Regions from separate parts of the Paenibacillus sp. FSL K6-2859 genome, predicted to be linked through region 3. Evidence: riboswitches for the same ligand, from Rfam matches in the RefSeq annotation. Region 3 holds a riboswitch; each other region holds the start of a gene.
What was found. Region 3 has a riboswitch for cyclic di-AMP ahead of MHB64_RS00540 (C40 family peptidase). Riboswitches for the same ligand answer to the same signal wherever they lie in the genome.
Positions count from the first base shown of each region.

Region 1: linked by a shared signal. The riboswitch ahead of MHB64_RS02700 (hypothetical protein) and the one ahead of MHB64_RS00540 (C40 family peptidase) in region 3 are both predicted to bind cyclic di-AMP.
Region 2: linked by a shared signal. The riboswitch ahead of MHB64_RS32345 (C40 family peptidase) and the one ahead of MHB64_RS00540 (C40 family peptidase) in region 3 are both predicted to bind cyclic di-AMP.
Region 4: linked by a shared signal. The riboswitch ahead of MHB64_RS32120 (C40 family peptidase) and the one ahead of MHB64_RS00540 (C40 family peptidase) in region 3 are both predicted to bind cyclic di-AMP.

Region 1 covers NZ_JBBOYU010000001.1:607,975-611,181, forward strand. The annotation lists gene MHB64_RS02690 (hypothetical protein) at 1-375, opposite strand, end outside; gene MHB64_RS02695 (hypothetical protein) at 392-559, opposite strand; cyclic di-AMP (ydaO/yuaA leader) riboswitch at 949-1,114, opposite strand; cyclic di-AMP (ydaO/yuaA leader) riboswitch at 1,537-1,727, shown strand; gene MHB64_RS02700 (hypothetical protein) at 1,918-2,334, shown strand; gene kdpF (K(+)-transporting ATPase subunit F) at 2,461-2,538, shown strand; gene kdpA (potassium-transporting ATPase subunit KdpA) at 2,551-3,207, shown strand, end outside.
Region 2 covers NZ_JBBOYU010000002.1:322,875-326,081, forward strand. The annotation lists gene MHB64_RS32335 (DUF6803 family protein) at 1-370, opposite strand, end outside; gene MHB64_RS32340 (TVP38/TMEM64 family protein) at 542-1,123, shown strand; cyclic di-AMP (ydaO/yuaA leader) riboswitch at 1,307-1,438, shown strand; gene MHB64_RS32345 (C40 family peptidase) at 1,443-1,910, shown strand; gene MHB64_RS32350 (hypothetical protein) at 2,139-2,324, opposite strand; gene MHB64_RS32355 (Ig-like domain-containing protein) at 2,550-2,927, shown strand; gene MHB64_RS32360 (CueP family metal-binding protein) at 3,072-3,207, shown strand, end outside.
Region 3 covers NZ_JBBOYU010000001.1:111,906-115,112, forward strand. The annotation lists gene MHB64_RS00525 (4a-hydroxytetrahydrobiopterin dehydratase) at 98-385, shown strand; gene MHB64_RS00530 (c-type cytochrome) at 468-824, opposite strand; gene MHB64_RS00535 (GNAT family N-acetyltransferase) at 952-1,437, opposite strand; gene MHB64_RS00540 (C40 family peptidase) at 1,640-2,131, opposite strand; cyclic di-AMP (ydaO/yuaA leader) riboswitch at 2,137-2,278, opposite strand; gene MHB64_RS00545 (C40 family peptidase) at 2,638-3,066, opposite strand; cyclic di-AMP (ydaO/yuaA leader) riboswitch at 3,120-3,207, opposite strand, start outside.
Region 4 covers NZ_JBBOYU010000002.1:294,482-297,688, forward strand. The annotation lists gene MHB64_RS32110 (response regulator transcription factor) at 1-211, shown strand, start outside; gene MHB64_RS32115 (TVP38/TMEM64 family protein) at 339-938, shown strand; cyclic di-AMP (ydaO/yuaA leader) riboswitch at 1,071-1,203, shown strand; gene MHB64_RS32120 (C40 family peptidase) at 1,208-1,678, shown strand; gene MHB64_RS32125 (asparagine synthase-related protein) at 2,028-2,504, shown strand; gene MHB64_RS32130 (DUF2933 domain-containing protein) at 2,814-3,008, shown strand.

The sequences.
Region 1 (3,207 bases), 500 kb from region 3:
AACAGCTCTGTACAGACGACCTTGCTCAATGTGCCCTGCCAAGGATTTACCCTGCAGCTTGGCTTTTAAATCCTGTAAAGCACCTTGCACTAGCTCAAACTGAGTCTGATCCCACTCTGAACCATGGGTACGTACTTTATCTATCGCTTCCTCAAGCCGGCAATGGTATATCATTCTGAGAAAAGAACTCCATTTAATAAGGTCGAAGGTTTGGGTATTGGCAGAGATAAGACATGCCCCCCAGCTGCTACCTCCTTTACAGGTAAGTTTCAGGATGCCATACCGGCTGCCTTGATGAGCCTCCATTCCATAGTGAATAGGCTCAGGTGAATCAAAGACAAATACTTCTATGCGAGATAGTCTTCGCTGGTCCATGACGGTTTTCTCCTCCTTAGGTTTCCAAAAGCTTTAGATCTACATGGTGAATTACGTTAGCCTTCTCTATACAGGCGAGCATTTCAGCTTCATACTCACAGACTGCGGCATGCTCCAGCCATAGTAAGAATCTCTGTTTGCGTATAACGGATAAATGTAAGGGAAGGTTGTTGCGGGATCTCATTGCGTACCAACCGACTTCAACATCTTTTCACGGTTCCTTAAAAGCGGTGAGACACGGAAAACGTTGGTGTGCTGACCAATCCTCAGCTGTTGCTTTTCTCGGATGTTTTTATATATTTCGTATATAATCGTTCGATCCAAACAGTATTCACAGGTAGATAGGCTGTTGAAATGGCGAAGTGAACTCCAAAGTAAACATAATTTAGACTTTTTGGCTCAAGTAGCCCTTACTGAGTTCCCCAATAATAGTGTTTCATTCCTTTCACCCCGTCCAGCATGCTATTACCCTATAGAATCAGGTAACGCAAAAACCGCAGCAAGAGGAGGACCTCTGCTGCGGTTTTGGAATACAGGTATATACACACCTGTGCCAAAGCGTGGCGGATCAAGGGTCTCTCTCTTTACGCTTACGAGGTTAGCTGCCGGATTCGGACGGTGAGAGTCGCCCTACCTATGTGAGACTTGAACAGTCTCCTTCGGATTCACCCCAAGTAGGCCATGTGGCCTGATGGTTCCCCCGTTCCCTGCAAAAGCAGGAACTCAGCGTTGAATGTATTTCGTGAAATAGATTCAACCCGAATCATACTCTTTTCAAGGTGTTTCTGTAAAAACAGAAAGTGTTCTTTTGAGCGCAATTTTATCCATATCCTGCCGACTACGACGAAAAAAGGATCCAAATAGGTATTTATTGCGCGTTATCGGGCTTCTTCCTCGCTTAATCTCGCTTTCTTGTTTCCTTTCCTATAAAGGCGATTTTTGGGGATTCCTCCAATTGTGGTGAGTAAAATCACGTGGTATGCCCGTATTTCGCTAATCGATTCAAATTCGAGTAAACAAGAGATATAGAGAGATTGGATATCAAGTAAGCGCTATCCAATACGAAAATAGTTTTTAATTTGCATTATTTTGGCATCAATCAGGTTTTACAATACTTCCTGCATAAGGGTATGATTACTCCTGTTTCAACACAACAATCGAATATTTGATCCGCTTAATTTCCGTTAAGGAAAGCGGGGGAACCAACAATCGGCAGACGATGTGAGAGTCGGAAGCCGGTTATGGGGTGAATCCTGTAGAGGATGCGAGTGTGCTCGCATCCTCTACAGGTAGGGCGACTCTCACCGCCCGAATCCGACAGCTAACCTCGTAAGCGTATGGAGAGAGGATGAGTGCAATGTGACCGCTAGCGAGCCACAGAGGAGAATCCTTTGTGGCTTTTTGCTGTGCTGTTTTTAGCAAAGCATTTATGGAAAACCTCACGAAGAGGTCGTTATATTCATCATTAGCGGTAGCTTTTCTTTCAAGACCAGGGTGATCAAGCTCTGATCTTACAAGCAAAGCATTTGAGGAGAATAAGAGATGACAGATCAGAATGAATATGTACTGGTATGTGCGCCAACGAAGGCAGGAGAACATTTTATTAAGCTTCTAAAATTCAGAGGCATTAAGATGGCCGGATTGACCAACAACTTGCCTGAGAAGTCCCTACTTGAAGAGATGGGGATTGAGCAAGTTGTTCTAGTAGATACCCGCCATCAGAATACTTGGTTTCGCCCGCCGTTCCCGGTAGGCCGGGTATATCTGTTCGAGAGCAGCTTTACGTTATGCTGCCGCTATATTCAGATGTGCCGCACTTGGACGACACAGCCGATTTTTGTAATCACAAGCTCAATAAATCCTAGATTGGTCTATAAAAGACTTGGCGCAAGTTATGTAATCTATTCCCACAGTGGTGATGCTGATTTTCTGGTCGACAGATCACCTCATCAAGGATAAAAGAAGGAGTGCGGGAAATATGATGGATCTGTATATGGTGGCTACGCTAGCTGTGATTTACGGGTTGTTTTATGGATTTATGCGCTGGTGCGCAGGTGTAGTTGAGGATACAGGGAGGGATAAGCTGTGATTCTAGTAATCGCTGTTACCCTATTACTGTTTGTATATCTGGTTTACGCATTGATTCATCCGGAGAAATTTTAAGGAGGGGCATTCATGGGCATTTTGCAAATCGCTCTTGTAATCGTAATTCTCATCTTGCTGGTTAAGCCGATGGGCACGTATTTATATTATGTATTTTCTAATGAACCGAACCGTACGGATCGCTGGTTTGGAGGTATAGAAAAAGGGATTTTTAAGCTGATCGGCCTGAAAAAAAAGGACGGAATGTCCTGGAAGAAATATGCGCTCACCTTTGTTTTAACGAATATCGTACTGGTAACTTTCAGTTATATTTTTCTTAGATTACAGCGGGGACTGCCGCTAAATCCGAATGGAATTGCAGATATGGAACAGACGCTTTCATTCAATACGGTGATCAGCTTTATGACCAATACGAACCTGCAGCATTATAGCGGGGAGACGGGGCTTTCGTATTTTTCACAAATGGCTGTCATCACGATGATGATGTTCACGTCTGCAGCGAGCGGATTTTCTGTTGCGGTTGCTTTTGTCAGAGGGATCACAGGCCAGAAATCAGTCGGGAACTTCTTCGAGGATTTCGTCAAAGCACATATTCGTGTGTTCATTCCACTAGCTTTGTTAGTTTCATTGGTGCTGGTAGGCTTGCATGTGCCGCAAACGCTAAAGCCTTCGCTTGAGGTCACTACTCTGGAAGGGCAAACCCAACAAATTGCTATCGGGCCAGTCGCT
Region 2 (3,207 bases), on a different contig from region 3:
TTCCTTCTTCCGAACGTTTACGGCCGATAAGCCCAAGCTCCAAAAGAGCCAGAGGCAGCAGGAAGAATACGCCACTGAGGTAAAATCCAACCGCGACTACGTCTACCCAGGAATGCCACTCTCCATTTACGGTCAGAGGGACAAAAGCTGTCGGGAAGAGATACAAGAAAACTCCTGTAAAGTAGAGACCGGCCAAAATACTGCAGATTCGGTTAAACGCCTTTAATCCACCCTGGACGTTTTTGTTGAAAAGGATAAAGAACTCGGTTACTGTAATAGTCTCAGCAAAAATGACGGGGATTGCCATAAAGATGATCAGATTCCACGGCTGGCTGTCCATAAGAAGGGACATGTAATGAGTCATGTTCATTGATTAATTCCCTCCATTTATATAATTACTGCAAGAGTTATCATATGTGGAAAGTTTGTAGAAGAGATTGGAGAAGGAGTATCAATAGATGGAAAATAGAGTTGAAGATATAGAGTATAGAATTCGTTTAGAAGATAGGTATACTACGTGGATTGAAAGTGAAGGGGAAGTATGGAATACCTAGGAGTGGATTCAGAATTACTCATGCGGTGGCTGATGGTATGGGGAGCCTGGGCAGTCCTCATAAGTTTATTGATAAATGTGGTCATAAGTGTTGTAGGAATCATTCCATCAGTGGCACTAACGACTGTGAATATGTTAGTCTTTGGTGTGGTTCCCGGGTTTCTTCTCTCTTGGATCGGAGAAGTTTTAGGGGCAGCCGTCTCTTATCTTCTTTATCGCAAAGGTACCTTAACTTATAAGGAGAAATATCGTCCGAATAAAACCATCAAATGGCAGTCCCAGATTCAATCATTAAGTCCGAAGCGTCAGTTTTTTAGCATAATAATTGTCCGATCAGCGCCGTTAATTCCTTCATCATTAGTCACTCTAATCTGCGTTATTTCCAAAGTAGGCTTTTCAAGTTTTATAGTTGCTTCTGCGATAGGTAAAATACCATCGTTGCTACTTGAGACACTCATTGGCTATGGATATGTTAATCTAATGGACACTAAATTCAAGTTAATGATTACAATTTTGTTTCTTTTATTGAGCACCATTATTTTTTATCTTGATAGAAAGAAAAAGGGATAATGCATGGACAATAGAAAAATAGTTACTTATATAAATAGGGTTTTTGCGTAATTAAAGCTCGAAAATCTGCATTATACACTAAAAAAGTGTAGAAACTATGTAGTTTAAAAATAAAAGTATAAAATTTGTGAAAGCATTGACAGGCGATTTCTTGATATATTAAAGTGTAATTAGTTACAAAATATTAACCAACTGCCGAATTTCGTATTGAAAACGGGGGAACCATTCCGGGTGAATTATTCTTGTGAGCAAGAGAATATAGGGAACCTTTAACCGAACCCTCAGCTAACTCCGTAGGCATTGAAGGGAGAACAAGGTTCTGAAGAAAGTCATTTTATCTTTACTAGGAGCTGCAGTTATTTTCACAACAGCTGTACCAAGTACTTTTGCAAGTGAGGTAAAACTGGAGAGTGAAGTGAATCAGGTACTCGGGACACCTTATTTATGGGGTGGAACCACTAAGGCAGGATTCGATTGTTCCGGATTCATCCTGTATGTACTAAAAAAGTTTAATGTGGATGATCTTCCACGCACTTCCCAGTCACAAGCTAAAGTAGGGACACCCGTTGCAAAAGAGAACTTACGATCAGGAGATTTGGTGTTTTTTAATACCTTTGGTAATGGTATCTCCCATGCCGGAATTTACTTAGGCGACGATCAATTCGCCCACTCCTCAAGCAGCAAGGGAGTAAGCATAAGCAAGTTGTCCGAAAGATACTACAAAGATCGTTATGTTACGGCTCGGCGTGTAGTAGATAAAGAGAGTTATCTTAGTATGGTTAATTAAGTAATAGGTGAGGGGGTATCCAGCAGCCATATATGGCTGCAGGATACCCCTAGTTTTTTAGAAGATCCCAGAACGGTCTGTTTTCTCATTTCCCTAATCCCACAGATTCCTCCTCAACATACAAAGGAGTCCCCTATATATCATGGGGACTCCTTTGTATGTTGGTCACTAATATCTTTTCAAATGGATATAATCATATGTTTGCTCTAGGGTATGTATGTGATGTTCTTATAACCTAATATCAATAGTTTGCCCACGATATTCGTCCAGTATATTTGCCTTTGGGTTTTGAATGGGTTCTTTAGCATGCTCGTGATTGGTGATTTTTTTGTCTCCTGTTCCCGTATGCATTCCATCCATTCCACAGTTCTTTGGCATATTAGCTGAACCTGATAATCCACTTAACCCATTCATATAATATTCCTCCTAGTAGTATAATTCAACTCTTTAATACCCTCTCATGGTAACACTTAAATGTACATTTTATATGTGGTAGGTGAGTAGAAGCCCAATTTCTTTTGGTTGGACAACTTGGAAGAAGTCTACACTCTCACTCGGATTCGTTAATTATTTTTAAAAAGAACATCATATCTTCATACTTTCTCCAAAATGTATTGCTATACTGTGAGGAGATTAAGAATGAAGGTATTGAAAAAAGGTGTATTAACAGCTACATTATCTGTAGCTTTTTTAACATTAACAATCACCAGTCCAGCTGCTTTAACGCCAGCGACACAAGCGGCACAAGCGGTAAAAGTAACTTCAATTGCAGTCAAAGGCCCTTCTAATCCTTTAAGGCCATCTGAAACCTTTCAGCTGAAGCCCACCGCGGTGACCTCACCCAAAGGCGGGAAAATAAAGATAACCTATTCTTCAAGTAATTCTAAAGTAGCAACGGTAAATGCAAGTGGATTAGTGACAGCGGTTGCTTCAGGAAAGGCTACCATTAATGTAAATTCAGGCGGCAAAAAAACATCTGTAGTAATAAATGTGGTAACTTCTGATCACAAACACTGATGCTTAACAAGAGAATTATGAGCATGATGCCAGTAAAATTATAAACTGAATCCCAGCAGTTCCTGATCCCTGGAAATAGATTGGCCAGAGCAAAAGATGTAATATTAAACGGCACTAAATGTAAAAAGGAAGGTAGTAAATTTCATGAATAAAAAAGTATTTATGTCCACGGCTATAGCGATAACTTTGATTGGTGTAGCTTTGGGCACCTATACAATCGCTGACAGGGGAAAAACTGAGCCGATTGGTGAAAAGCTAGCCCAAACAAACGATATTAAAA
Region 3 (3,207 bases):
TTGGACCTCAGAAGCTAAGGGATGTTTTGTTTAACGAATAAGACGAGTAATGGGACCTGCGGATTTTACTGCAATTTTTAGTAAGGGAGGAAATGAATTGTTATTTACGGAAGAAGAACTGCGTGAGCAGATCAGCAAGCTGGAAGGTTGGAAGCTGGAAGAGAATACCATGGTGCGAAAATATATGTTCAGTCAATATATGAAGGGTATTGCTTTCGTTGATGAAGTAGCCACCATTTCAGAAGCCTTTGATCACCATCCACATATTACAATTGATTATAAGACAGTGACTTTACGGCTGAAATCAAATGAGGAAGACGGTATTACAGCTCTAGATATTCGAGAGGCACATGAATTTAATGAAGCCTTTGAGAAAAATCGTTAGTGTCACCCAAACTCATAAATAAACGCCCGTGCGCAGATAGTGAACTATCTTCAGGCACGGGCGTTTTTAGTTGCTTTGGTAGTTACTTTTTCTCTGCGAGCCAGAGGGCGACGTTTGCAATCTCCTCAGGGGCTAGCTTTTCTTTAAAGGAAGGCATTTGACCGCGTCCTTTAGTTACAATACTGTAGATTGCTTCAGCATCATGTTGACCGCCTTCATTTTGAAGACTGGGTCCAACTCCACCTTGAAGCTGATCGCCGTGACAGGTAATACAGCTGGCTTTCACGGTTGCTTCCGCCTTTGCCGCATCCAATTGGACTTCCGGCATCGTCGGCTTATTCTGTTCAGCTACCTCTTCTTTACCTGGAAGTGTAAACATAAGTACTACCGCAAAGGCACAGGCGGCAAAAAACAAACCGCTCATGATCCATTTCTGCATCCCAGTTCGTCCCTTCTATGTAAGCTGCTCCCTACATTATAGCTCAAGGTGAAGCGTTATCATAGGGTTTGTGACAAAAAAATGAACGACAATGCCATCAAATCATTGAAAAATATGGAATTTAATATTATTTGTCATAGACCATGCAATAAAAAGGTTTGTTTCCTGTGGGGGTTAGGCGCTCATACGTATCGGTAATCGTAAATCCACACTTTTGGTAAGTTCGGATCGCCCGCTGGTTCCAGGTCAATACCTCTAGATCAATCTCACGCTCAGGATAACGAATTAAGGCTGCTTGCACGATTGCATCCATGAATGTTTTGCCTAGACCTTGGCCGCATAGATCAGGGCGCATGCCAATCCCCAAGCGAACAACACCTTCCATTGGAAACAATTGCGCGAATCCACACAAAATCCCTTGCCCATTTAATATGGAGACATATTGCTCATTACGTAGCTGAGGGTCACCGAACTCGATTCCAAGAGCCTGCATTTGCTCCCATGGCATCCAGCCGTAAATATTATAAGGGGCAGTGTAATCCCAGTTGCAAATCTCTTCCGCGTGACTGGTCTCCATAGGCGCTACATGAAAAGTAACAGAGGAATTTATCATAAGGTTAAGGACCTCCTTTCACGGGGGTTACTTTAAAATATAAGAAAGTATACTAATTATATACAAAAATAGGCTTGGTCGACTCAGAAATTTATGAAATTATTGTTTTACAAATTCTGAGAGGGGTAAATACTAAATAAGACAAAAAACAAGCTCTTCCCCAAGAATCAACATCTTGGAAAAGAGCCTATGTACGATTTACTTATTGAACATCATCATTATCTTCTGTCTCAGAAGCAACAGAATGATAAGCATCCGTGCTCATAATGCGTTTAGCACCGATGTAGCGTTTCACGTAGTAGCTATCACTCAGGGAGCTAATCGTTACACCGCGTGAGGAAGATGCGTGTGCAAACTTGCCTTCACCGACATAAATACCGACATGGGAGACACCCTTGCCACTTGTATTGAAGAATACAAGATCTCCAGATCTTAAATCATCTTGGGAGATAGCAGTACCCATTTGAAACTGGGAACCTGATTGGTGTGGTAGGTTAATACCAATTTTATCAAATACATACATTGTAAATCCGGAGCAATCAAATCCATTTGTGGAGATGCCGCCGGATACGTACTTAGTTCCGATGGTCTTGTCGATCACTTTATCCATTTTGGAATCCGCGAAAGCGCTTCCTGCTCCAATGGTGAAAATAATGGAAAAGCTAAGTACTGCTGCTGCTAGCTTCTTCTTCAAAAGTTTATACCCCTTCCGGATGCCTACGAGGTTAGCTTAAGGGTTCGGTTGAAGGTCCCCTATGACCCCTCTAAAAATGGAGGTCAATTCACCCAAAGTTGGTTCCCCCGTTTTCCTAATAGTCAGGAAACTCGGCTGATACTGTTGATTAGGAATAGCTTGTAATCAATACATGACAAAACCTTTGTAAATAACAACTTAATGATTACAAAAATGTTACTAAAATCTTACTGCAGTTATTGTAACAAACAGAGTGCCGCTTGGCAATCGTTTTTAACATAATCATGCAGAAAAATTCGTTTTTTTAAAGAAAAAATGCATATGTAAGCGATAATATTAAACTAATTTTTATATTTATTGAAATTTTTATCAAATAAAAGTGTTTAAAGTCTGTTCTAGAGGTGTAAAGAATATAATGAGGCAAAAGAAAACCTGGATTCGATTAAGTCAATAATCAAACCCAGGTCCTATATAATGTAATTGTGTGGTTTAGTTGTGGCGAAGTATTAATCGTAGGCTACAGCTTGATATGAGGAAGTACTCATTACTCTTTTAGCACCAACGTAGCGATTGGCCCAGTAGGACTGGCTAAGTGAAGTGATGGTTACGCCATATGAAGATGATGATTGTGCGAATTTTCCGTTTCCAACATAAATGCCGACATGGGATACGCCGTTGCCCAATGTGTTAAAGAAAACTAGGTCACCTGAACGCAACTTGCTTTTGGCTACAGGAGTTCCAACATTATATTGAGCTTTTGAAGTACGGGGCAAAGAAAGACCCACCTTCTTGAATACATACGTAGTAAATCCAGAACAGTCAAACCCGGCAGTGCTAGTGCCTCCGGTTTTATAGGCAACTCCAATTGTCTTTGAAATAACACTGTCCATCTTAGAATCTGCAAAGGCACTTCCTCCACCAATAGAGAACGCCATCACAAGTCCTAGCGCCGCAGCGACGCATGCTTTTCTTAAATTCTTCAAAAAAATTGTACCCCTTCCAATGCCTGTGAGGTTAGCTTAAGGATTCGGTAGAAGTTTCCCTATGATCCCTGCAAAGCGAGATCAATTCACCCA
Region 4 (3,207 bases), on a different contig from region 3:
TTTGATTGTTACTCTTGCTCAAAGAAGAGAAAAAACTTTTACCAGAGAGGAATTGGTGGATAGTGTATGGGGATATGATTTCGAAGGAGAAAATCGTGTAGTTGATACCCATATAAAGAAAATTCGCCAAAAATTCCAAAACGCTGGGCTTAAATATAGTCCAATTCAGACGGTTCGGAGTATAGGGTATAGATTTTTTAAACAGGATTGAACAATTTATATAATTCAATATTACCTATAAGGACACCATGAGATTTTAGTGCTTGGTTATATGTTGATTGTTGTAGCTTTGACGTTAACTGGTAATCAGAATTAAATCATTTTAAGATGGTGAGCTGATGTTTTCTATTTATTCAAAACAAGTTGCAGAATTGTTAAGTGCGCTGGGGATATGGTCATTTCTGATAAGCATTGGAATTAGTATTTTTATAAGTATCATCGGAGTAATTCCTTCAGTTTTTATGACCACCGTAAATGTTTTGATTTTCGGATTCTACCCTGGTTTTTTGCTCTCGTGGATTGGTGAGGTCTTAGGTGCAGGGGTATCCTACAATTTATATCGATTAGGTGTTCAAAGAGTGAACAAGCTTAGAAGGGTAAATTATCTGTGGTTAAATAATCTTAACAATATGACTCCACTAAGGCAGTTTTTCATCTTGTTGTTGGCTAGGCTCATACCCTACGTACCATCCTCCATTGTAACATTGGTAGCCACCACATCCAGTATGACTTTCTTGAACTATATGTTGGCAACTGCTGTAGGCAAGCTTCCCTCCATTTGGTTAGAAACCTTACTTGCTTATGGATATGTAAAAGTAGAAAATAAATCAATGAAAATAATAATTACAATAATGTCACTACTTTCTCTATATATTATTATCCATACAAGTAAGATGAAAAATGGTAAGTTGAATGAAATTCACGAAAATGATCACTAATCCTAGAAATTTATGCATTGTACTATAAAATTGTGTGGTATTTGTGTTGTTTGAAAATAAAAATAGAAAATTTTATATCGGATTGACACAGTGAATATAAATACAATACTATAGCAATAGTTACAAAAAATTAATTAATTATTGCCGAATTTCGTATTGAAAACGGGGGAACCATTCTTGGGTGAATTATTCTTGAAAGCAAAGGAATATAGGGAACCTTTAACCGAACCCTCAGCTAACTCCGTAGGCATTGAAGGGAGAACCTGATTCTGAAAAAGTTTATTTTATCCGTAGTGGGGGCTGCAGTATTGTTCACTTCTGTTCCTGCAAGCACCTACGCAAGTGAAGTAAGTATTGAAAATGAAGTGAAAGAGGTATTGGGGACTCCTTATTTATGGGGGGGGACTACGGCGGCGGGTTTTGATTGTACGGGTTTCATATTGTATATATTAGATAAATTTAATGCAGGTGATTTACCGCGCACATCACAATCTCAAGCTAAAGTAGGCACACCCGTGTCTAAAGATGATCTTCGCGTAGGAGATCTGGTCTTTTTTAACACTTTTGGTACAGGAATTTCCCATGCAGGCATTTATGTAGGTGATGATCAGTTTGCTCATTCCTCAAGCAGTAAAGGCGTAAGAATTAGTAGACTCTCAGAGTCATATTATCGTGATCGTTATGTCACTGCTCGCCGTGTAGTGAGCGAAACTAGCTACCTCAAAATGATTAGTGAATGATGAGTTTGTAAGGTCAGCATCTGTTTTTTTACCTTTTTAATTTCTGGGTTTGTATGCATCCTCTTTAAGAAAAAGACTTCTCACAGGTTGTATTTTATTGTGAGAGGTCTTTTTGCGTCGAGGCTTAGTGTTTAGTGGAAGGTGTGAAAAAACGGTAATAATACAATTGACATACCCCCGAGGGGTACCCTTAGAAGATCGATTTTTCGGAAATGCCAACATTTTTTCTGAAGGTGAGAAAAGGTCTCTCGTTTCTTTCCATCCGGATCTATATAAATACTGGGAAACTACGACAGAAATCACGAAACCTATTTACGCGGGGCACAAAGGTTTAAAAGACGTAACCCGTATGCAGTTAATAGATCTTAACCTTTGGTTGCCTGGTGATATATTAATGAAAGCCGATAAGATGAGTATGGCTCACTCTTTAGAGGTTCGTGTTCCTTTCCTTGATAAAGAAGTGTTTGAGATTGCCCAGAAAATTCCTGCTTCATTATTGCTCGCAATAGGAACCACTAAATACATCTTACGTAAAGCCCTGGAGGGAATCGTACCTCATTCTGTGTTAGGTCGTCCAAAATTAGGCTTTCCTGTGCCTTTGAAAAAATGGTTATTAACCCCAATGGGTGATACCATCCTTCAACAAATTACAGAGAGTGGGGTGGACCAATGGATTCAACTAAATGTTGTTAAAGAGATGTTAAAACAACATCGAATGGGAACGGCCGATTATTCCCGCAAGATTTGGACGATTTATATATTTTCGTTGTGGCATTCCATGTATATTAAACAGTCTATATTCAGGCAAGCTCTAGTCAACTCATAACTCGATAATAGTAGTCAATTGTAGTCGCCTAATTTTGAGATAGCGTAAGCTACCGAGAGGAAAAATATTCAGATATGTGATCCTATCCATCTTAAATCGGGGACTAAATCAACAGTTGGTTGCGAATTATGGAATGACTGGAGAGGAAAAGGAAGGAACATGGTTGTTATTACCCGGATTGCTTTTTTCAATCACTTAAGCAAGGAACAATAACTTCATGAAATATGCAAACTTTCAACATCATATCCACATACAACTCTTCTACAATAAAAATATTAAAAGAAAGCAATTTACAGAGGAGGTACACAGATGGATTGGTCTTTGCTATTGCTGTTGATTTGTCCACTGATGATGGTATTGATGATGTTTGGGATGAGAGGAATGCATGGTAAAGACTCTCATTCAAACCAGTCACAATCCAACTGGACACTTCACGAAGACTATAATGAGTTAAAAGTAGAGAACGAACGAATGAAAAAGCAACTTCTAAGCTTGTCTAAATAACTCATATTAGAGAAAAGCATATAAAACTCCATTGAAATCGCCCATGGATAAATGGAAGACCTTATTAACCATTTTGACGGGGCGATTTCTTTGTACAAGCTATAAATCACGAACTCAGTCTGGCTAGATTTTGTATATAAATACACTTTTAGGATAATATAACTTAGGATGAACAAACATTAAAATTATGAAGGAGTAA